DNA from 3 places in the Actinoplanes sp. NPDC023936 genome. Region 1 is predicted to be linked to each of the others. Evidence: riboswitches for the same ligand, from Rfam matches in the RefSeq annotation. Region 1 holds a riboswitch; each other region holds the start of a gene.
What was found. Region 1 has a riboswitch for cobalamin ahead of AB0F72_RS39370 (ribonucleoside-diphosphate reductase subunit alpha). Riboswitches for the same ligand answer to the same signal wherever they lie in the genome.
Positions count from the first base shown of each region.

Region 1 (7,384 bases):
CCGTCGGCGCGTTCGCCGGCGCGACGCTCCTCTCCAACCTGTCGACCGAGACCGCGGCGCCGCTCATGGCGATCATCCTGCTGGTGCTGGGCCTCTACGTGTTCCTGCGCTTCACCTTCCAGGGGCTGCCCAAGGGCCACCTCGGCAAGCCGCTGCGCAAGCGGTTCCTCGCCCCGCTGGGCCTGGTGGGCGGGTTCGTCGACGCGACAGGTGGCGGCGGCTGGGGCCCGGTCGGCACCCCGGCGATCCTGGCGAGCGGCCGCCTCGAGCCGCGCAAGACGATCGGCTCGATCGACACCAGCGAGTTCCTCATCGCGGTCGCCGCGAGCCTCGGCTTCCTCTGGGGCCTCAGCGACGAGAACATCGACTACGGCTGGGTCGGCGCGCTGCTCATCGGTGGCATGATCGCCGCGCCGATCGCCGCCTGGCTGGTCCGGCACATCCCGCCGAGGGTGCTCGGCGCCGCGGTCGGCGGTGTGATCATCCTGACCAACACCCGGTCCCTGCTGCGCAGCGACTGGATCGACGCGTCCGACCCGGTCCGCTACTCGATCTACGCCGTGATCTACCTGGCCTGGGCCGCGGCCCTGGTCTACGCGATCAACCAGTACCGCAGCCACAAGGCGGAGGACGAGCGGATCCTCGCCGAGGCGGAGGCCGCCGCAGCCGCCGGCGAGACCCCTGACGAGAAGGCCTCGGCCCGGGCCTGATCCATCGACGGCGAACGCCCCGGGAGCTGATCTCCCGGGGCGTTTTCCGTGGCCGTAAGCCCTAGAAGTCGTCGTCGAAGCTGACGGTGCCGGTCACGCCCACCTGGTACGCCGAGACGCGCCGCTCGAAGAAGTTGGACAGCTCCTGGACGTCCTGCAGCTCCATGAAGGCGAACGGGTTTCCGCTGCCGTAGACCGGCGCGATGCCGAGCGCGGCGAGCCGCCGGTCCGCCACGTGCTGCAGGTACTCCCGCATGTCACCCAGCGACATCCCGCTGACGCCCTGTTCGAGCAGGTCGGCGGCGAACTGGACCTCGCACTCCACGGCCTCGGCCAGCATGTCGCGGACCTGCTGCTCCATCTCCGCGTCGAACAGGTCCGGCTCCTCGGCACGCACCTGGTCGACCACGTCGAACGCGAACGCCATGTGCATGCTCTCGTCGCGGAACACCCAGTTGGTGCCGGACGCCAGCCCCTGCAGCAGACCACGGGAGCGCAGGAAGTAGACGTACGCGAACGCGCCGTAGAAGAACAGCCCCTCGATGCAGGCGGCGAAGCAGATCACGTTGAGCAGGAACGCCCGACGATCCGCCTTCGTCCGCAGCTCGCGCAGCTCGAAGACCGAGTCGATCCACCGGAAGCAGAATTCGGCCTTGCGCGCGATCGACGGAATGTTGTCGACGGCCGCGAACGCCGCCGCCCGCTCGTCCGGATCGGGCACGTAGGTGTCCAGCAGATTCAGATAGAACTGGACGTGTACGGCCTCCTCGAACAGCTGCCGGGACAGGTAGAGCCGGCCCTCCGGCGAATTGACGTGCTGGTAGAGGTTGAGCACCAGATTGTTCGCGACGATCGTGTCGCCGGTGGCGAAGAACGCGACGAGCCGGGAGACCAGGTGCTGTTCGGCGGGCGTCAGCTTGGCCAGGTCGGCGAGGTCGGAGTGCAGGTCGACCTCCTCGACGGTCCAGGTGTTCTTGATGGCGTCCTTGAAACGGTCGAAGAAGTGCGGGTACTTCATCGGCCGCAGGGTCAGGTCCATTCCGGGGTCGAGCAGCATTACTGGCAGGCCTCACACGATTCGGGGTTCTCCAGGGAGCAGGCTTCGGCGGGCGTGAGCGCCGGGATGACGCTCGGTGCCACCGAGACGGTCGCCTGCTGAATGCGGGTCGCGGGGCGCGACCGCAGGTAGTACGAGGTCTTCAGGCCGGATTTCCAGGCGTACAGGTACATCGACGAGACCTTGCCGATGGTGGGCGCGGCCATGAAGAGGTTCAGCGACTGGGACTGGTCGATGTACGGCGCCCGGGCCGCGGCCAGGTCGATCAGCGCGCGTTGCGGCAGTTCCCACGCGGTGCGGAACAGTTCCCGCACGTCGGCGGGGAGCTCGGCGATGCCCTGCACCGAGCCTTCGGCGCGTTTGATCGCCTCTCGAATCGGGCCGGTCCACAGATTGCGGGACTTCAATTCCCGTACCAGATAGGTGTTGATCTGAAGGAATTCGCCCGACATCGTCTCGCGCTTGAAGAGGTTGCTGACCTGCGGTTCGATGCACTCGTAGCAGCCCGCGATCGAGGCGATGGTCGCGGTCGGAGCGATCGCGATCAGTAGCGAGTTCCGCAGACCGTGCTCGGCGATCCGCTCCTTCACGGCGGTCCAGCGCGACGTCTGCGACACCGTGGCGCCCCACAGATCCGGGTGCAGATCGCCCTTGGCCGCGCGGGTCTCCGGGTACGCGGGATGCGGGCCGAATCGCTCCGCGAGAGCGGCCGACGATTCCAGCGCGGTCAGGAAGATCTCCTCCTGCACGCGTGTCGACAATTCCCGCGCCTCGGCCGAGTCGAACGGCAGCCGCAGCGTGAAGAACGCGTCCTGCAATCCCATCAGGCCCAGCCCGACCGGCCGCCAGCGCGGATTCGACGCGGCGGCCTGCTGCGCCGGGTAATAGTTGATGTCGATGACCCGGTCCAGGAAGACCACGGCCGTCCGCACCGTTTCCCGCAGCTTCTCCCAGTCCACCCCGTCCGCTGTGACGTGCGCGCCCAGATTGACCGAGCCGAGATTGCAGACCGCTGTCTCGTCGTCGTTGTTCACCTCGAGGATCTCGGTGCACAGGTTGGACAGGTGAATGACGTTGCCCGGCGCGCCGGTCTGATTGGACAGCCGGTTGGACGGATCCTTGAACGTCATCCAGCCGTTTCCGGTCTGCGCCAGGGTGCGCATCATCCGCCCGTACAGATCGCGGGCCTTGACGGTTTTGACGGCGTTCTTCTCGGCCGCCTGGTAGGCCTCGGTGAACTCGTCGCCGAACAGGTCCGGCAGCATCGGCGCGTCCGAGGGGTCGATCAGCGACCAGTCCTCGTCGGCCTCGACGCGGCGCATGAATTCGTCCGGGATCCAGTTCGCCAGGTTCAGATTGTGGGTGCGCCGGGACTCCTCGCCGGTGTTGTCCCGCAATTCCAGGAATTCCTCGATGTCCGGGTGCCACGGCTCCAGATAGACGCAGGCCGCGCCCTTGCGCCGGCCGCCCTGATTGACCGCCGCGACGCCCGCGTCGAGCGTCTTCAGGAACGGGACGATACCGTTCGACTTGCCGTTCGTGCCCCGGATGAGCGCGCCGCGGCCACGGACCCGCGACCAGGAGATGCCGATGCCGCCGGAGAACTTGGAGAGTTTCGCGACCTGGTGGTACCGCTCGTAGATCGAGTCCAGCTCGTCCTTCGGCGAGTCGACGAGGAAGCAGCTCGACATCTGAGTGTGCCGGGTGCCCGAGTTGAACAGCGTCGGTGAGCTGGGAAGATAGGCGAGGCTGGACATCAGGCGGTAGAAACCGATCGCCTCGTCGGCGGTCTGCGAGAGGCCGCAGGCGACGCGGAGCAGCCAGTGCTGCGGTGTCTCGATGACCGTCCGCTTGGTGGGGTGCCGCAGCAGGTAACGGTCGGCCACGGTGCGCAGCCCGAAATACTCGAAGCGCAGGTTGTTCGCGTCATCGATCGCCCGGTCGAGGTTTGTCGCATTGTCCGCGACGAATGTCGCTGTCTCGTCGCTGATCAGACCCTGCTGGTGCCCCAGCCTGATCGATTCGCTGAAGCTGGTGACGCCTTCCTCGCCGACCTCCTGCTCGACGAACGCGGCGAGCAGCCGGGCGGCGAGCCGGGAGTACTGCGGCTCCTCGCTGATCAGTTCGGCGGCCGTCTGGATCGACAGCTTGTCCAGCTCAGCGGTGGTGGCGCCGTCGTAGAGCCCGCTGATGGTCTTGGTGGCGACCCGCAGCGGGTCGACCTCGTCCAGGTCGGCGACCCAGCGCTCGACCGCCTTGACGATCTTGTTGACGTCGACCGGCTCGGTCTCGCCGTTGCGCTTGCGGACCTGCATCGTGTGCCGTCGTTGCTCGGTGTGCATTGCTCTCTCCTCGCGAGCCCATGGTCTCGGGGCACGGGGAGACGCCACCGGGCACGCGTGGCGGCCGGCTTTCGGCGTCGGTCGTCCCACGCGACCTTCGACCGCCGCACGCCAGGTGGCATGCGGCGCGCTGGCAGGTCTTCGGACTCGCGGGCGTGATCCTTTTCAAGATCGCCTAATGGCCGTCGCTTCCCAGACCTCGCGGTCCAGTGCTTCGTTGACGGCGGTCGTTCCCACTAACCGCTGCGGGGCAGTTCCGGACTTCCACCGGATTCCCTCTTGCCTCGGCGTCCGCTCGCGCGGGGCCGAACCAGCTGCGGGAGACACCATATCTGGGCGGGCGTTCGTTCGCGCAACCCAACATGCTGTGTCAGTGATCTTCAGTACCCGGAGGCGCCATGATCCGCAGCGCGTTCGCATCGAGGGCGATCCGCAGCGGCGTCTGCCCGCAGGGCTCACCGTCCACCTCGACCGCCGCCGGCCGATCCGTCTCCAGCCACAGCTCGCCGACCGCGAGAAAAGGACGTTCATGGAGGGTACGGCGGTGGCCCGTCAACGCGTTGCGGGCCGTCTCGCGCAGCAGCTCACGGCGGGTCGCGCCGCCCACCGGGTAGGCCACCAGCAGCCGGTCGTCGGCGTGCGCGTCAGCGGTGATCGGCCGGCCGGCGTGGAAACCACCGTTCGCCACGTACACCTGGTGGGTGGCGAAGACGATCTCCCGCCCGCCGGCGCGAACCGTCGCCCGCAGTGGTCTGTGCTTTCTCAACAGGCCCAGCGCGGTGATCGGGTACGCGAACCGCCCGATCGCCCTCTTGAGCCGGCTCGGCGCGTTGATCATCACCTCGGCGGAGAGGCCGACGCCGACATGATTGGTGAACGGCATGTCACCGGCGATCCCGAGGTCCACATCGATCACCGCGCCCTCGGTCATCGTCGCGACGGCCGTGTCCAGGTCCGGCGGGATGCCGACGGTCCGCGCGAAGTTGTTGGTGGTGCCGAGCGGCAGCAGCCCGAGCGCCATGTCCCGGTGCGCCAGCATCCGCCCCGCCGTGCTGATCGTCCCGTCGCCGCCACCGGCCACGAGCAGGTCCGGGCCGAGGTCGATCGCCTGCTGAAGGCTCCGCTCCAGATCGCCCTCGACGCCGTAGGATCCGAGCAGCTTGAACCCGGCCGCCTGCAGCCGGGCGTGCGCGTCATCGTAGAACTGCCGCCCCCGCCGCGACCGCGCGTTGACCACGAGCGCGGCGCGCCGCTCGCTCCGGATGTCGTCGGTCAGCTGCTGCTTCGTCCGCACCGCCCGACCCTATCCGGCGCCCGTCCCGGAAGCGTCGCGGGTGACCTTGGACAGTCCCCAGGCCGCGATCGTTGCCGCTGCCGTCGCCGTGCCCGTTGCCGTGGCCATGGCCGTTGCCGTGCCCGTTGCCGTGGCCGTGCCCGTGGCCGTGGCCGTCGCTGCGCTGCGCTGCCGCCGAGCCGTAGCGCAGGCAGGTCATCAAGGCCGGTGACCTGATTGAGCTACGGCCGGGTGGTGCGAGCCGTAGTTGAGCGTGGCTATTCGGGTGTGGTGGCCTGCGCCAGCTACGGCTGGGTGGTTCGAGCCGTAGGTGAGCGCGGTTATCCGGTGTGATGACCTGCGCCAGCTACGGCCCGGTCTTGCTTTCAGCCGGCGCGCTCCGGGCCGGCTGGTCCGGCTGGTCCGGCTGGTCCGGCTGGTGCACAGTGCTGTGTCGGGGAGCGGATAACTACTGGTCATCGGTGGTGACGGCCGGGGAGAATGGCCCGGTGGGGATCCGGGTGGGGGTGCTGGGACCGGTCGAGTTGACCCGTGACGGTGTCCCAATCCCGCTCACCGGAATGCCGCAGCGCGTCCTGCTCGCCCGTCTCGCGCTCGCCGGCGGCCGCCCGGTTTCGGTCGCCGAGCTGATCGACGCGCTCTGGGAGGGTGAGCCGCCGGACAACGCGCTCGGCAATCTGCACAGCTATGTGTCCCGGCTCCGGCGGCACACCGGTGGTGACGTGATCCGCCGCGAGTCGGGCGGCTACCGGCTCGCGCTGACAAGCGACGACCACGCCGGGGACGGCGACGGGTTGGACGTCGACCGGGTTGAGCGGCTGATCGCCCGGGCCCGTCACCAGCCCGCCGACCTGGCCGCCGCCACGCTCGCCGCGGCGCTCGACGTGTGGCGGGGGGATCCGCTGTCGGACGTGGCGGACCGGCTCGCGTTCGCGCCGGATGTGGCCCGGCTCGCCGAGTGGCGCCGCCACCTGCGCGAGGAGTGTCTGGACCGGCGGATCGACGCGGGGTGGGCGGCCGAGGCGCTACCCGAGATCGAGGCCCTCGCCCTCGCGGAACCGTTGCGGGAACGGCCACATCTGCTGCTCATGCGCGCCTTGCACGCGACCGGCCGTACCCCGGAGGCGTTGGCGGTGGTCAGGGCGTACCGGGAAAGGATGTCGGCGGACTACGGCCTGGACCCGTCGCCCGCCATGATCGACATGCAGCGGAGGATCCTCGAAGAGGATCCGGGATCGCACCGCCGAGCCCGGCCGAGGAGCGCGGACCGCTTCTTCGGCCGGACCGCCGAGCTCACCGCGATCCGCACCGCGCTGGACACCGACCGGGTGATCACTCTGATCGGTCCGGGTGGGGTCGGCAAGACCCGGCTGATGACCGAGGCGCTCAGCGGCGACGAGCTCGTCGTGGAGCTGGCCGAGCGCTCGGTTCCGGCGGACGTGGCGGCGGCGGTCGCCGGGGCGCTGGGCATGCGCGCCGCACCGCGCGGCGGTGTCACGGCGCTGGCCGAGCGGCTCGGGGCGAGTCCGTCGGTGCTCGTGCTGGACAACTGTGAGCATCTGCTCGACGCGGTCCGAGCCCTGGTCAGCGAGCTGATCGCCCGTTGTCCGGAGGTGCGGGTGCTGGCGACGTCCCGCCAGCGCCTCGATGTGGCGGGGGAGCGGGTCATCCGGATCGGCCCGCTGCCGGCTTCCGACCGGGTCGCGCTTTTCTGCGACCGCGCGGCCTTGCTGCGTGCGGATTTCCGGGACGATGTGCGTACGCGTGAACTGGCCGCCCAGATCTGCGAGCTGGTCGACGGCTTGCCACTGGCGGTGGAGCTGGCGGCACGGCGTGAGGCGGTGTTCGGCCTAGCGCATCTGCGGGACCGGCTGGGAGCCGGGCTCAACGTGCTCGACCCGGCACGCGGTGGCGATCGGGCCACCGGGGTCTCGGCGACCGTCGAATGGTCGTACCGTCTGCTGGACCCGGCGGCGCAACG
Region 1 is NZ_JBEZZR010000056.1:32,341-39,724, reverse strand. Features, by position in the region: gene AB0F72_RS39380 (sulfite exporter TauE/SafE family protein) at 1-710, shown strand, start outside; gene AB0F72_RS39375 (ribonucleotide-diphosphate reductase subunit beta) at 772-1,767, opposite strand; gene AB0F72_RS39370 (ribonucleoside-diphosphate reductase subunit alpha) at 1,767-4,109, opposite strand; cobalamin riboswitch at 4,224-4,439, opposite strand; gene AB0F72_RS39365 (diacylglycerol kinase family protein) at 4,480-5,403, opposite strand; gene AB0F72_RS39360 (BTAD domain-containing putative transcriptional regulator) at 5,892-7,384, shown strand, end outside.

Region 2 (7,384 bases), on a different contig from region 1:
GCCGAGCAACAAGCGCCCCGGATGCGCCGCCTGGATGCGGTGATAGGAGTCGGCCAGCTCGGCGGCGTCGGACGCCCAGATGTTCACGATGCCGGTGGCGACCTGAAGCGACGTGGTGGCGTCGAGCAATTCCTCTGCCTGACGAAGGTCGGACGTGGGAGAACCGCCGATCCACAGAGTGCCGAACCCGAGGTCCTCAACAGCCGTGGCGAGGTCTCGATGCAGGAAAGGGCCTGGACGCCAGACACCGACGCCGCCCAGTCGTTGACTCCAGCTCATCGGCTCATGCTCCCACGGATCTCACGGCCGTCGATGATTGTCGCGGCGCGCGGTCTGTGCTGTGCCGGTGGCAATTTCCGGGCCGGTGGCTCCGACCGGGGCCGGCTCCGGCTGGTCGTCGACTTCGATGGCATTGCGATCCCCTTTCCGTGCACACAGCATCGCGCGCCGGGGATGACAGGGGCGTAACAGCGGCCGTTCTGCTCCTGTTATGGCGGGCCTGGTTCACTTCGAACGAAACCGCAGGAGGGCGCGCTCACACGGCGCTCAGCACCGCGTCGAGCGGCCGGGGCAGAGCGTTCCCGGCGACCGCCGCTTCGACGAGCAGTCGGGCATATCGCAGATTGCGCCGTGAGCTGCTGCGCACGAAGCGGTGCACTTGAGCTCGCGTGTCCTGTCCACGCCACGCGGGCTGCTTCTGGAACGAGTGGAAGGAACGGAGGTCTCCCTGAGACATGAAAAGCGCTGTGACACCCGAGACGCCGACCGCGCGGATGAGTTCATCTTCGAGGTCGTCGATGCAGACGTGGAACCCGAGGCCCTCCATCTCGGCGCGCGTCCGGGGTAAGCCCACGCCGGCCGCCTCCAGGCCGCGTCGGAAGATGTCCTCCTCGCGCACGTCGCACAGGCCGGCGAGGCGAGTCCTTGCCGCCAAGGGGAGCACGCCGGGGGAGCCGGTGGGGCTACCTGGCCGCGGGGCCATCGGGCCGGGCGGGTGTGGGGCATCCGGGCCGGGCGGGTGCGGGGCATCCGGGCCGGGCGGGTGCGGGGCATCCGGACTGGACAGAGCGGTCAGGGCGGACAGGCCGGACAGAGCCCGGCTGATCGCGTGCGCCCCACCGATTGGCACGATGACGACCTGCTCCGCCTCGAGATCTCGTCCACGGAGAGCCGCAGCGGTCTCCAGCGCGATCTGGTCGGTGAGGCCCTCGACGAGGAGCACGGCGGCAGCGGATCCGGCCTTCGCCATCGCCCGCGCCGTCGCCCGGATCGATGCGGCGTTGCCGGCCGCCGGGCGGCCATCGACAGTGTCCATGACCATGCCGCCCATCATCAGCGGTCGGCGAGCGGGCAGGCAAACGATTTCTGGTGAACGGCACGGCGGTCGAGGAGGTGGGTTGACGTCCGGGTTGATGATGGAGGGATGGGTGCTGGAAGCTGGGTAATCCTTGATGTGGGCGCTTTCGCCGCCACGGCGCTGACGGTCGCCGCGTGGCTGTTCGGAATGCAGGGTGTGGAGTTCGCGAGTTGGTTCGCCGCTGTCTCGGGTGTGCTGGTCGTGCTCGGCACCTTCCTCTTCTCGCACAGCACCGTGCCTCCGGAGGATCCGCCGCAGGTCGGCCCGCCGCCGAGCGGACCGAAGTGGGGTGCGATCACGCCGGGCGACCCGGAGCGGCCGGTGTCCGCGCCGCCCGCCCCGGCACACTAGACATCCGCAAACAGACCGACCTAGCGGTCGGATTGTGACCGCAATGTGCGGCACGATGAATCCATGACAGCCACATGGAAGATCGAGCTGATCCCCGTCCCCGTGACCGACGTCGACCGGGCCAAAGCGTTCTACGAGAGGCTGGGCTTCAACGTCGACCACGACCACAAAGTCAACGACAATCTCCGATTCGTCCAGCTCACACCGCCCGGTTCGGCCTGCTCCATCGTGATCGGTGACGGGATCACCGAGAAGGCGCCGGGCACCCAGGAGATCCAAGTAGTGGTGCCCGACGCCGAGGCCGCCCGCACCCAGCTGCTGGACGCCGGCATCAAGACCGGTGATGTGGACGTTCAGCCGTGGGGCACGTTCGTCTACTTCCAGGACCCGGACGGCAACAGCTGGTCCCTGCAAGCCATCGAGACCCGCCCCAACGGCTGACTCAGGCGTCCTTGACGAACACGATGCCGTCGACGTCGCCGAGATGCGACGGGTCGAGCGGGGCATACCCGAACCACGGGGACACCCGCGCGGCCCCAGGCGCCTCGGTCACTCGTCCGACGAATCGGCCGTCCGGAAGCGGGAGTGCGTAGAGCGAGCCTTCCACGGTGCCCGCAGGCGGCACACCCACGCCGTGTTCCCGGATCGTTCCCGCGGCACCGGCGAGGAACCCGTAATCCGTACCCAGGTGGACGCCGGCGATCGCGCCGGCGCTCCACCATTCCACCGGCTCGCCGCCCATCCGCATCGAGCTCTTGTGCCGCTGGAAGTGCGCGTTCTGGCCGTTCGCCAGCGTCGGGCCGTGGTCGGCGAGGGCGAGCAGGTTGGCGGCCATCATCGAGTCGCGTACACCGAGCATCCGCTCGATCCGGTTCGGTGAGGTGTCGGCCATCGCGTAGTGGTAGCGCAGCAGCCCGATGGCGGTCCGAGCGTACAGTCGCGCTCGTTCCAGATCGGCTCCCAGCTGCGGCGTCCATGCCTCGACCAGGCCCGCCATCTCGTCGGCGAGTACCCGCAGCCGGATGGCGTCGCCGGTCCGCCCGACGGACTGTGACGGGTCCATCATGGCGGCCGGGTTCGTCCACCGCTCGTCCTCGCCGAGCAGCTCGTCGAGCCTCTCCGCCGAGGCCGAGGCCGAGGCCGACGCGGACGACGCCCCCGACGACGCCGACGACGGAGAGGAGGACGACGGGAGGATTGAAGAGCAGGACGAGAGAAGACCCATCATCGCCGCCCGTGGGCTGGCCCCGGCGGTGATCTCCAGCGGCCCGTCGAAGCCCGCGAACCGGACCCGGGAGCCGGCGTCCCGGCCGGCGTTGTGCTCGCGCATCCACTGCACCAGCTCACGATTGCCCGCGAAGGCGCCCCACTCGTGGCTGAACCCGCGCTTCATCACATCGTCGAGCGAGCCGTCGCCCTCGGCGACGTACTCGTCCACGACCAGCCCCATCAGGCAGTCGCTCTCGATCGCGATGGTGCGGTACCCGTCCCGCTCGACGAGCGACCGGAACAGGTCGTTGCGCTGCCGGAGCAGAGGCTCCGAGCTGTGGGTGGGCTCGCCGATGGCGAGCAGCCGGGGCAGGCGCGCGAAAAGAACGTTGACGTCGGTCATACCCCTGAACCGTATCGTTGAACTCTCGGTTGAGACTTCGCTGATACCGTCGCCCCATGGCCGAACTGATCGATGCGACACCCGCGCTGGAAGCCGCCGCGCGGTTCGGTCCTTACTGCACATGGGAAACCCAGCACCGCACATGGGAAACCCAGCACCGCACATGGGAAACCCAGCACCGCGCACGGGAAACACGGCGCTGCACCTCCGAAACACAGCACCGCACGCCGGAAACCCAGCGCCCGATCGACGGAACCTGGCCGCTGACCGACCTGCAGGACCCCGGCGTCCTCGCCGATCGCGTCGACAGCGCCAGCCACCTGCTCGCCGCGATGGCCGGCCTCACCCCCGATGAGCTGCCGAAACGAGCGGTGGCGTCGACAGTCTTCCTGGGACTGGCGGCCCGCCTGGTCTCCCCGCCGCTGGCCGCCGCGGTGACCAGCGGCGCGGTCCCGATCCCGGATCCGGCCCGGATGCGCTGGCGACCCGTGGCGAGTGGGCCGATCCCGATCTTCTGCGACGGTCTGCCGGCCACCACCGATGACCTTGTCACAGCCCTCAACACGGTGATCGAGATCCTGGTCGAGCCGGTGCTGGACGTCTTCCGTACCCAATTTGTCTTGTCTCCCCGGGTCTTGTGGGGAAACGTGGCGTCCGCGTTGGGCGGCGCCGGCACCATGATGGCCGCGAACGGGGCGAATGCCACCGATCTGATCGCGGCGCTGCTGTCCCGGAAACCACTGATCGGGACGGCCGTCCTGCACCGCCCCGATCGTCACCACCGGAGAAAGCTGATCCGCAACAACTGCTGCCTCTACTACCGGATTCCCGGCGGCGGCACCTGCGGCGACTGCGTCCTGAACGTCAAACAGCGGCAGCGGCAGCCGGTTCCGGGGCGGTGACTCGCGGCGTCACCAGGGCGGCGAACGCCAGGCCGAGCACTGTCCACAGCACCGCCTGCACGCCGAGCGACGTGATCCGGAACTCCCAGAGCAGCGTCGCCGGGAACGACTCCGGCACCTCCTGGATGCCGGGCAGCAGCAGGTACGCCACGGACACCACCACGACGAACGCGAGCGTGGCGGCCACCGCACGGCGCCACTCCACGGTCTGCGTGCGGGCGGCGATCACCGCGGCCCAGACGGCGACCAGACCCAGCACCAGCACCGCCAGGTAACTCCAGGTCCGCTGGTTGATGGTGGCCGGGTCACCGACGGCGGGCGGGTTCGGCGGGTACTTCACCCACGGCACCAGCACGGCCCCGACCAGCGCGGATCCGGCCAGCACGAGCGCCACACGGCTGTCGGCGGCGATCCGGAACCGGCGGCGCAGCAGCGTGTAGGCGGTGGCGAGCAGCCCACCCATCGCGATGCCGTAGAGGGTGGTGGCGAGAACCAGGCCGGCTTTCTGCCCGTTGCGGCTGACCAGCGGTTCCTCAGCCGAAGCCGAAGCCGAAGCCGAAGCCGAAGCCGAAGTCGCGGCGGCGTCCGGAGAGGAGGCGGCCGCGGCGGCGTCCTCGATGGCGATCGCGGCATCGACGTGCGGCTCACCGAACGCGAAGGCGAAACCACCGGCCAGCAGCCCGGCGATCAGCCCGGCGAGCAGGCCCCGCAGGAGCAACGACACAAAACGGGGCTGAGCTGACATGAAAGATCGAACCTCCAACGGGATGACGCGTCCCGATCGTGGGGCTGCGGCGGGCGAGTTCCCTGACTCCCGGCCCATCGCTGGACCGGTCACAGTGGCGCGACCGCGCCGGACTCCCACCGGCTTCCCTCGCGTCGCCGCAGTTGGCACCCTCAACCTAGTGGTGCCCCGACCAGCGGCACAACTTCCCGTCACGCCCTCGGCAGGCGCACCCGCACGATCGTCCCGGCCGGCTCGTTGCCGTCCAGGCGGATGGTCCCGCCGTGCAGGTGCACGATCGTCCGGGCCAGGCTGAGCCCCAGCCCGCTGCCCGGAATCCCCTGGTGCCGCACGTTGCTGCCGCGGAAGAACCTGTCGAACACCCGCGCCCGTTCGTCGGCGGGCGTGCCGATCCCGCTGTCGGCGATGCTCAGCTCGGCGGTCTCCGCGCCGGCGGTCAGCGTGACGACGACGTGGCCGCCCGGCGGGCTGTACGTCGCCGCGTTCGACAGCAGGTCGGTGACCACCTGGCGCAGCCGCTCCGCGTCGCCGCGCACCGGGACAGCCGGCGGCACCCACAGGTCGATGTCGAGGGCCGTGTTCGCCCGGGCGGCCTCCACCGCGCCGGTGACCAGCGCGGCCAGGTCCAGTTCGGTGACACGCAGGCCGAGGTGCCCGGAATCCAGGCCGGCCAGGTCCAGCAACGTGTCGATGATCCGTTGCAGCTCGGCGCTGTTCCGGCTGATCGACTGGATCATCTGCTGTTGTTCGTCGTCCAGCCCGCCGGCCTCCTCGGCCAGCACACCGGCGTTCGTGGTGATCGAGGTGAGCGGGGTGCGCATCTCGTGGCCGACCAGGTCGATGAAGTCGTTCTGCGCCCGGCTGAGCTGCCGGGCCAGCTGCTCGGCGCGCCGCAGCGCCACGTAGACGCCGATCTGGGCCGCGACACCGTCGAGCAGCACGGTCAGCAGGTCCTCCTGGACCTCCGGGGTGCCGGCGTAACAGGTCAGCACGCCGAGCAGGGTGCCGCCGTCGCGGACCGGGACGGCCAGGACCGTACGGATGCCGCGCCGCAGGCAGATCTCGATGCGCGACCGTTCCGCGGGCTTCGGCACGTAGGCGGCGGTGTCCGCGATGTCCGGCACCCACAGCGGCTGCCCGGTCTCCCACACCCGGCCGGTGATCCCGTGCCCGTACGCCGGCACGTGCCCGAACAACCCGTCGTCGCTGTTCGCCCCGGTGGCGTCGTAGTGCCCGACCGAGCGCAGGTCACCCTCCGCCTCGTCGATCAGGAACAGCTCCGCGCAGGGCCAGCCCAGCGTCGTGACCACGGGTTCCAGGATCTCCGGCGCCACCTCCTCGGCCGACTCCGCGGTCCGCAGCACCGCCTCGACCCGGCGGTGGCAGTCCCGGAACTTCTCGGCCCGGCGCAGCGCGGTGACCTCGTGCGCCACCGACAACGCCCCGAGCCGCCGGCCTCCGGCGCCCAGGATCGGGTTCGCGGTGGCGGCGAAGGTGCGGATCCGGTGACCCGGTCGCACGGTGAGCACGTCGGAGGTGCCGACGTGCTCACCGCCGAGGGCCCGCATCAGCGGGGTCTGCTCCCAGCGCAGCGGCGTCAGGTCCGGTCGGCGCAGCATCCCGCCGACGACGCCGGCGAGGTGCTCCGGCAGCGGCGCGTGCGGCGACAGGCCGACCACCTCGCGCAGCGCCCGGTTCATCACCACGACCCGCCCGCGCTCGTCGGCGACGACCACCCCGACGGAGAGGGTGTCGAGCAGGACCGTGAGCAGGGCAGCGGCGTCGAGCTGGGCCGGGGCCACCGGCCGCACCAGCGACGCGATCTCGGTGAGAGTGTCCACCTGATCGTCGGTCCACTGACGTGGCACCACGTCGAAAACGGTCAGCGACCCCACCGGCCGGCCCTCGGCGTCGCGCACCGGCACGCCCGCGAACGCCCGTACCCCGTACTCGGTCACCAGCGGGTGCCCGCGCAGCTCGGGCGCGGAGCCGGTGATCATGTCTCCGGCGTGGACCGGCTGGTCGGCGCTGACGATGTACTTGCACACCGAGTACGACAGTGAGGCCTGCCCGGTGCCGGCGAGCGACAAGGGCATATCGTGCACGCCCGCGAAATGCTCCTCCTCCGCGCTGACGAGCGTCACCGCCGCCATCGGCGTGTTCAGCAGCCGGGCCGCGAGCCGGGCGACCCCGTCGGTCGGCATCGGCGAGACGGGCAGCAGTAATCGCGCCTGTTCCACCGCGGCCAGCCGCACCGGGTCGCGGAGCACCGCGTCGTTCTCCGTCACCATCGTCACTGTCCTGTTCGTCGGGCCTACCTATGCCCTTGGGCAACGACCGACCCCGCCGCGGACAACGTGGAAAAGCCACAAGTCGGATCTCCGACCGGAGATCCATCGCCGCGCCGCATACATTAC
Region 2 is NZ_JBEZZR010000014.1:124,047-131,430, reverse strand. Features, by position in the region: gene AB0F72_RS20345 (LLM class F420-dependent oxidoreductase) at 1-279, opposite strand, end outside; gene AB0F72_RS20340 (TOPRIM nucleotidyl transferase/hydrolase domain-containing protein) at 536-1,315, opposite strand; gene AB0F72_RS20335 (hypothetical protein) at 1,424-1,708, shown strand; gene AB0F72_RS20330 (VOC family protein) at 1,772-2,149, shown strand; gene AB0F72_RS20325 (erythromycin esterase family protein) at 2,151-3,320, opposite strand; gene AB0F72_RS20320 ((2Fe-2S)-binding protein) at 3,377-4,222, shown strand; gene AB0F72_RS20315 (CbtA family protein) at 4,185-4,946, opposite strand; cobalamin riboswitch at 5,002-5,136, opposite strand; gene AB0F72_RS20310 (GAF domain-containing protein) at 5,159-7,258, opposite strand.
Region 2: linked by a shared signal. The riboswitch ahead of AB0F72_RS20315 (CbtA family protein) and the one ahead of AB0F72_RS39370 (ribonucleoside-diphosphate reductase subunit alpha) in region 1 are both predicted to bind cobalamin.

Region 3 (7,384 bases), on a different contig from region 1:
GGGCCCGCGTCCCGGCCGGCAGGGACTCGTCCCGCAACGGGTCGACGATCACGACCTCGGCTCCGGCTCCGGTCAGCAGTTCGGTCGTCTCCGCGTACCCGAAGGAGAAAGCCGGGCCACCGGCGACCGCGACGATCGGACGGCCCGGAACCGGGTCCTCAGAGATCGGGGTCCACGCGGAAACCGCAAGCGGCGGCGCGGACCGGGCGACCGCCGCGACCGCGTCCAGATCGACCGAGGCGGCGATCAGCGTGGCGAGCGCGTCGACCGAGGCCAGGGCCTCCGCGCGGCGCTCGGCGGCGGGGATCAGCCCGAGGTGCCGGGACGGGGCGGCGACCGCTTCGGCGCGGCGCAACGCACCGAGCACCGGCGTGCCGACCTCCTCGCACGCGTCGCGCAGGATCTGCTCGTGCCGGTCCGAGCCGACCCGGTTGAGGATCACCCCGGCCAGCCGGACCGTCCCGAAGCTGCGGAAGCCGTGCACCAGCGCGGCCACCGACCGGCCCTGCGCGGCGGCGTCCACGACCAGGATCACCGGGGCTTGCAGCAACTCCGCGACCTGGGCGGTGGAGCCGGTCTCGCCGGCGCCGGTCCGGCCGTCGTAGAGGCCCATCACCCCTTCCACGATCGCGATCTCGGCCCCCGCCGACCCGTGCGCGAACAGCGGCCCGATCATGTCCTCGCCGACCAGGACCGGGTCCAGGTTGCGCCCGGGGCGCCCGGCCGCGAGAGCGTGATAGCCCGGGTCGATGTAGTCCGGCCCGACCTTGAACGGCGCTGTCCGGAGACCGCGCTGCCGGAACGCCGCGAGGAGCCCGGTCGCCACTGTCGTCTTGCCGTGCCCGGACGCGGGCGCGGCGATCACGACCCGGTTCACCATTCGATCCCCTGCTGTCCCTTGCGCCCCGCGTCCATCGGATGCTTCACCTTGGTCATCTCGGTGACCAGGTCGGCCGCCGCGATCAGGTCGGGATGCGCGTCCCGCCCGGTGATCACGATGTGCTGCGTGCCGGGACGATCCCGGATGACGGAGATGACCTCGGCGACGTCCACCCAGCCCCATTTCATCGGGTAGGTGAACTCGTCCAGCACGTAGAACTTGTAGCTCTCCGCGGCGAGGTCCCGCTTGATCTGCGCCCAGCCCTCGGCGGCCTCGGCGGCGTGGTCACGCTCGGTACCGGCGCGCTGGATCCACGACCACCCCTCGCCCATCTTGTGCCAGGTCACCGGCGTGCCGTTGACGCCGTCGAGGGCCTTCAGCGCGGACTCCTCGCCGACCTTCCACTTCTGCGACTTCACGAACTGGAACACGCCGATCGGCCACCCCGCGCTCCACGCCCGCAGCGCCATCCCGAACGCCGCCGTCGACTTGCCCTTGCCCGCCCCGGTGTGCACGGCGAACACCGCCTGCCGCCGCCGCTGCCGCGTGGTCAGCCCGTCGTCCGGAGTCACGGCGACTTTCCCTTGAGGCATTTTCCCACCCTTTTCCTTGTACGGGTGACGCCGTCCCGCCAACCCGAGCCGTCACCGAGAACCCAGCGACCCGGCGCGGGCCGGCTCGCTCCCCTCACCCACCGTCAGTGGTCCCGCTCCCACCCCCGCGTGTTGAGTTCGGGTGCGGAACGCGCCCCAACTCCACACGCAGTCCCGCCCCCCGCCCGCGTGTTGAGTTCGGGTGCGGAACGCGCCCCAACTCCACACGCAGTCCCGCCCCCCGCCTGCGTGTTGAACTCGGGTGCGGAACGCGCCCCAACTCCACACGCAGTCCCGCTCCCCCGCCTGCGTGTTGAGTTCGGGTGCGGAACGCGCCCCAACTCCACACGCTGTGGGGTTCAGGCCGCCCGGCGGTAGGCGCGGTCCGCCGGAGCGGGCGCCGCTCCGGGGCCCGGCAGGACCGATGCCTGCAACCGCTCGAGCGGCATCAGCTCGGCCTTCAGCGCGGCGGCGAGCCGCCCGGCCAGACCGAGCCGGATCGGACCGGACTCGCAGTCGACGACCACCGTCGCCACCCCGTTCAGCGCCGGCGCGAGCCGCAGCGGGTCCGGGCCGCTGGTGGCCCGCCCGTCCGTGACCAGCACCAGCAACGGCCGCCGGCGCGGGTCACGCCGCCGCTCGGTGGCGATGGTCGCCGCCGCGGCGCGCAGCCCGGCCGCGATCGGGGTCCGCCCACCGGTCCGCAGCGCCGCCAGCCGCATCACGCCGACCTCATGACTGGACGTCGGCGGCAACACCACCTCGGCGTCCGCACCCCGGAACGTGATCATCCCGATCCGGTCCCGCCGCTGGTAGGCGTCCCGCAGCAGCGACAGCACCGCCGTCTTGACCAGTGTCATCCGCTTCCGGGCCGCCATCGATCCGGACGCGTCCACGACGAAGAGCACGAGGTTGGCCTCCCGCCCCACATGCACCGATTCCCGCAGATCTCGTGGTGCCACGCGAACCCGCCGCCGCAACATTCCGGATATTTCCGAAATATCGGAGGATGGGCGGAGCGCGGCCTCCGCGCCCGTCCGGTCCAGCGCGGCACGCAGCGTCGCCGGCAGGTGCGGCGCGCCCGCGAGCTTGCCGACCGGAGCCCGGCTGCCGACGACCCGGCCGCGCCGGGCGTAGGCCGGGGAGCGCCGTCCGGCGTGGCCCCCCTCGCCACGGGCCGAGATGCGCAGTGTCCTGGTGCGATAGGCCGGCCCGGCACTGGCCGCCACACCGGGTTTGCCGGCCTGTTCGGCGCCGGTCTCCCCCGGTTGCCCGGAGCCGTCCGCGGCCTGCCCCGCGGGGTCCGCCGCCGGCCCGGAGCCGGATCCCGCGTCGTTCGCCGCCTGCTGCCCGGCGCCGTTGTCCCCTGGGCCGCCCGGGTCGTCGCCGGCCGGGCTCCCGGGACCGCCGCCGTCACGCGGGCCCTGCGGTGCGCCACCCCCGCCGCCCTCGGGCGGGCCGTCGCCGTCCGGGTCGTCACCGTCCGAATCGTCACCGTCGTGATCAGCTGGCCCGGGGTCCTGCTCGGCCGCCTGGCGCTCGGCCTCGGCGAGGGCCTGCTCGAGCTTCTCCTCGTCGGTGCCGGGCGGATCGAGCGGGTCGGTCCGCCGCCGGTGCGGCAGGGCCAGCCGGGCCGCGTCGCGGACGTCGTCGGCGGTCACCCGGTCGCGGCCGTGCCAGGCGGCCAGGGCGACAGCGCTGCGGGCCACCACGATGTCGGCGCGCATGCCGTCCACGCCGTAGGCGAGACAGACCCGGGCGATCCGGTCCAGCTCCGTGTCGGGCAGCCGGACGCTGGGCAGTTGCGCGCGGGCGGCGGCGATCCGGGCGGCGACCTCGCGCTCGGCCTCGGCGAACCGGGCGGCGAACCCATCCGGGTCCGCCTCGTAGGCCAGCCGCCGGCGCACCACCTCGGCCCGCTGCACCGCGTCGCGGGGCGCCGCCACCGTGACGACCAGGCCGAACCGGTCCACCAGCTGCGGGCGCGGCTCGCCCTCCTCCGGGTTCATCGTGCCGACCAGCAGGAAACGTGCCGCGTGCTTCACCGACACACCGTCACGCTCGACGTGCGCACGGCCCATCGCGGCGGCGTCCAGCAGCAGGTCGACCAGGTGGTCGGGGAGCAGGTTCACCTCGTCGACGTAGAGCACGCCCCGGTGCGCGGCGGCGAGCAGACCCGGCTCGTACGCCTTCACGCCGTCGCTGAGCGCCCGCTGCAGGTCCAGCGTGCCCACCACTCGGTCCTCGGTGGCGCCGACCGGCAACTCGACCAGGCTGGCCGGGCGGGCGTCGGCGGGGCCACCGATCGGGTGCGGGCCGTCCGGGCAGCCCGGATCCGGGGCGTCCGGGTCACACGCGAACCGGCAGCCGCGTACCGTCTCGATGCCCGGCAGCAGACCGGCCAGCGCACGCACGACGGTGCTTTTCGCGGTGCCCTTCTCGCCGCGCACCAGCACACCGCCAACCGCCGGGGAGACCGCTGTCAGCAGCAGCGCCAGGCGCAGATCATCGAGGCCGACGACGGCCGTGAACGGGTAGGGAGTTGTCACGAGGGTCCCTTCTGCGCGGGTGTCCACGCCCGCACGTCAGTCACGAACGAGCGGCCGGAGTCTCCTGACTCCCGGATCGGCGATCACCGCGCCTTCCGGCCTCATGGCGAAGCCGTGGCTGGACGTGCGGGTCGCTCCCCGGTCACAGTGGCGGGACCGTCCCGGACTCGCACCGGGTTCCTCCGCTACCGCTCGCCGGTCACTCTTTCTCACCGGCGGGGTACGCGTCAACGCGAGCACCGGTGACGACGGTCGCTCCGGCGCCTCCCGGGCCTCCCCGCGCCGCGTCCGACAGCTCAATCGGCGCCGCGTCCGGAACGGCTCGGTGCGGGCGGCGCTAGCGGCGCAGCGCCTCGGAGGGTTCGGTGCGGGCGGCCCGCAGCGCCGGGTAGAGCCCGGCCAGCATCCCGGTCAGCGCGCCGATCACCGGGGCGGGCAGCACGGTGGCCGGGTCCAGGATGACCGTCCACTCCCGCGCGAGCGCCACCGCGAGGACCACGCCCACTCCCAGCGCCGTGCCGGTCAGCCCGCCGAGCGCGCCCAGCACTGTCGACTCGGTGAGGAACTGACCGGCCACGTGCCGGGGCCGCGCACCCAGTGCCCGGCGCAGGCCGATCTCGCCGACCCGTTCCATCACCGCGACCAGGGTGGTGTTGGTGATGCTCACCGCACCGATCACCAGGCAGATCCCGGCGAGCGCGAGGAACAACCCGGACAGTTCGGTGTCGACATCGTCGCGCAGGCTGCGCGGGTCGGGCGGCGGCACGGCCCGGAGCAGGCCGGCGCCGTCCGGGCGCAGCGCGACCGGCGCCTGCCGGGCGATCAGTTGGGCCGCGCCGAGACGCGTCTCGATCACCATCTTGGCCGGGTTCACGGCCGGGTCGGGCGCCGGATAGAGATCCTCGGCGGTGGCCCGAGGCAGCACGATGCCGAGGAGCAGCTCGGGCAGGCGCTCGGTGTCCGAGATGATGCCGACGACGGTGAACGGGCGGCCGTCGATGAAGACCGCGGGACGGCCGCTGAGCTGGTGGATGTTGAGCCGGCCGGCGGCGGCCGGGCCGAGCACCACGACGTGTTCGCCGCGCTTGTCGTGGAAGGCGTCGAACAGCCGGCCGGTACGCACGGCGGGCTTGGCCGCGGCGAGTGCGCCGGCCGACGCCGCGTACACCGGAAGGTCCGCGGCGTTGCCCCGCGACTCGGCCCGCACGTCGGGCGCCGAGCCGATCACCGGGCGGCGCAGCGGCACGTTCCAGTAGACGCCGGACGCCACCACCCCGTTGAGCCGGTTGATCCGCTGGTCGGCGTCGGCGGGGAAGCTGACGCCGCTCTCCCCCGCGTCGGTCACCGTCACGGTGGTCTCGGCGAGCGCGTCGAAGTGCTTGCCGATCTGGCCGGTGGCGGTCGAGGTCAGGCCCAGGACGGCGACGAAGGCGCCCACCCCGAGAACCGTGCCGAGGGTGGTGAGCACGGAGCGGGCCGGCCGTTGCAGGATGCCGGCGACCGCCTCGGCGATCAGGTCGGGGAGACGGAAGACGGATCGTTCCGGAATGGCCCGGCGCCGGCGGAGCCTCACCGCACCGCTCCGGCCGGCAGCTCGTCCATCCGGCCGTCGACGATCCGGACCACGCGCCGCGCCCGCTCGGCCACCGTGGCGTCGTGGGTGATCACCACGATGGTGAGACCGGCCGCGTGCAGCTCGTCGAAGAGCCCGAGCAGCCGCAGCGACGTGGCCGAGTCGAGGTTGCCGGTGGGCTCGTCGCAGAGCAGGATCGCCGGCTCGTTCACCAGGGCCCGGGCGATCGCGACCCGCTGCCGTTCGCCGCCGGACATCGTGGTGGGCAGCGCGTACGCCCGGTGGCCCACCTCGACCCGGCCGAGCGCGGCCAGGGCGGCGGCGCGGCGGTGCCGGCGCGGACGGCCGTTGTAGACCTGAGCGAGCATCACGTTCTCCACGGCGGTCCGGTGCGGCAGCAGATGGAAGGACTGGAAGACGAAGCCGATCCGGCCGCCGCGCAGGGCGGTCCGTTCCCGCTCGGCGAGGCCGGAGACGTCCACCCCGTCCAGGCGGTAGGTGCCCGACGTCGGCCGGTCCAGCAGGCCGAGAAGGTTGAGCAGCGTGGACTTGCCGGAACCGGAGGGCCCGACGATGGCCAGGTAGTCGCCACGGGTCACCCGCAGGGTCGCCGCACGCAGCGCCGCGACGGCCGGCGGACCGGGATAGACGCGGGACACCCCGTCAAGATCGAGAACCGGCGGCGGCTCCGGCCCGGGCTCTCCGGGCTTCAGGATCGGCGCCGCCGGTACGTCGCCGGGCCCTCCGAGTTCCAAGATCTGCGTGGTCAGGTCCGGACCGGGATCAGGCACCGGCGGCATGGTGGGCCCCATTCAGCTCTTCCCCGGTTCGGGAGCGGCCGGCGCCGCGTCGAGGCCGGTCACCACCTCGTCACCCGGCTCCAGGTCACCGCCGTCGACCGGCTCGATCTCCACCAGACCCGCCGCGGAGACGCCGGGCTCCACCGTCACCTGCCGCTGGGCGCCACCCGGCTCGACCACTGTCACGGTGGTACGGCCGTCCGCCGACGAGGAGATCGCCGCCTCGGGCACGGCCAGCACCTCGCCGCCGGTGCTCGCGGTGGTGACGGTGATCCGCAGGTCGTCGCCCTCCAGGTCGGCGGGCCACCCACCGGCGCGGTCGATGCGAACCGGGACGTACGTCTCCTCGTCCTTGGTGACCTGCTTGCCGACGGAGCCGATGGTGCCCTCCGCCTCGAAGCCGCTCACCTCGGAGAGCACCGTGACCGGCATGCCGGGTTCGGCGAGGCTGCCGGACGAGGGATCCAGCTTGCCGATCAGGGAGAGCCCGCCCGACGTGAAGCCGAGCAGGTTCTGGCCGACGGTGTCACCGACCCGGGCGGAGAGCCGGGACACCCGGGCCGGCAGCGTCGGCAGGAACGCCACCTCGGACATCGGCACCATCGGCTTCTCCCGCGCCACGGGCGGGCTGGACTCGCGAACCGGCGGCGCGCCGGACGGCTGCGGCCCGGCCGCCGGCGGGCTGGAGGCGTCCGGCCCCGCCGCCGCGACCAGCGCGGCGGCGGGCACGGCTACGGCGGGCGGCGCGGCAGCGGGCACGGCGGCGGCCGCCGCGGCAGGCGGCGCGGCAGGCGGCGCGGCGGGCGGCGCGGTTGCGCTGGTCGCGGCGGGCACGGCTGCGGGTTCGGCGGCGGCCGGCTTGGCGCCGGACGCGGTGGAGGTGGTGCCGGTGGGTTCCACCGTGGTCAGCGGCACGGCGTAGTCACGGTCCTCGTAGAACCTGCGGACCGCCCGCTCGGTGCCGGCGCCGAAGACGCCCCGGGTGTCGC
Region 3 is NZ_JBEZZR010000003.1:175,152-182,535, forward strand. Features, by position in the region: gene AB0F72_RS05355 (cobyrinate a,c-diamide synthase) at 1-880, opposite strand, end outside; gene cobO (cob(I)yrinic acid a,c-diamide adenosyltransferase) at 874-1,473, opposite strand; gene AB0F72_RS05365 (VWA domain-containing protein) at 1,833-4,022, opposite strand; cobalamin riboswitch at 4,080-4,205, opposite strand; gene AB0F72_RS05370 (ABC transporter permease) at 4,360-5,595, opposite strand; gene AB0F72_RS05375 (ABC transporter ATP-binding protein) at 5,592-6,311, opposite strand; gene AB0F72_RS05380 (peptidoglycan-binding protein) at 6,408-7,384, opposite strand, start outside.
Region 3: linked by a shared signal. The riboswitch ahead of AB0F72_RS05365 (VWA domain-containing protein) and the one ahead of AB0F72_RS39370 (ribonucleoside-diphosphate reductase subunit alpha) in region 1 are both predicted to bind cobalamin.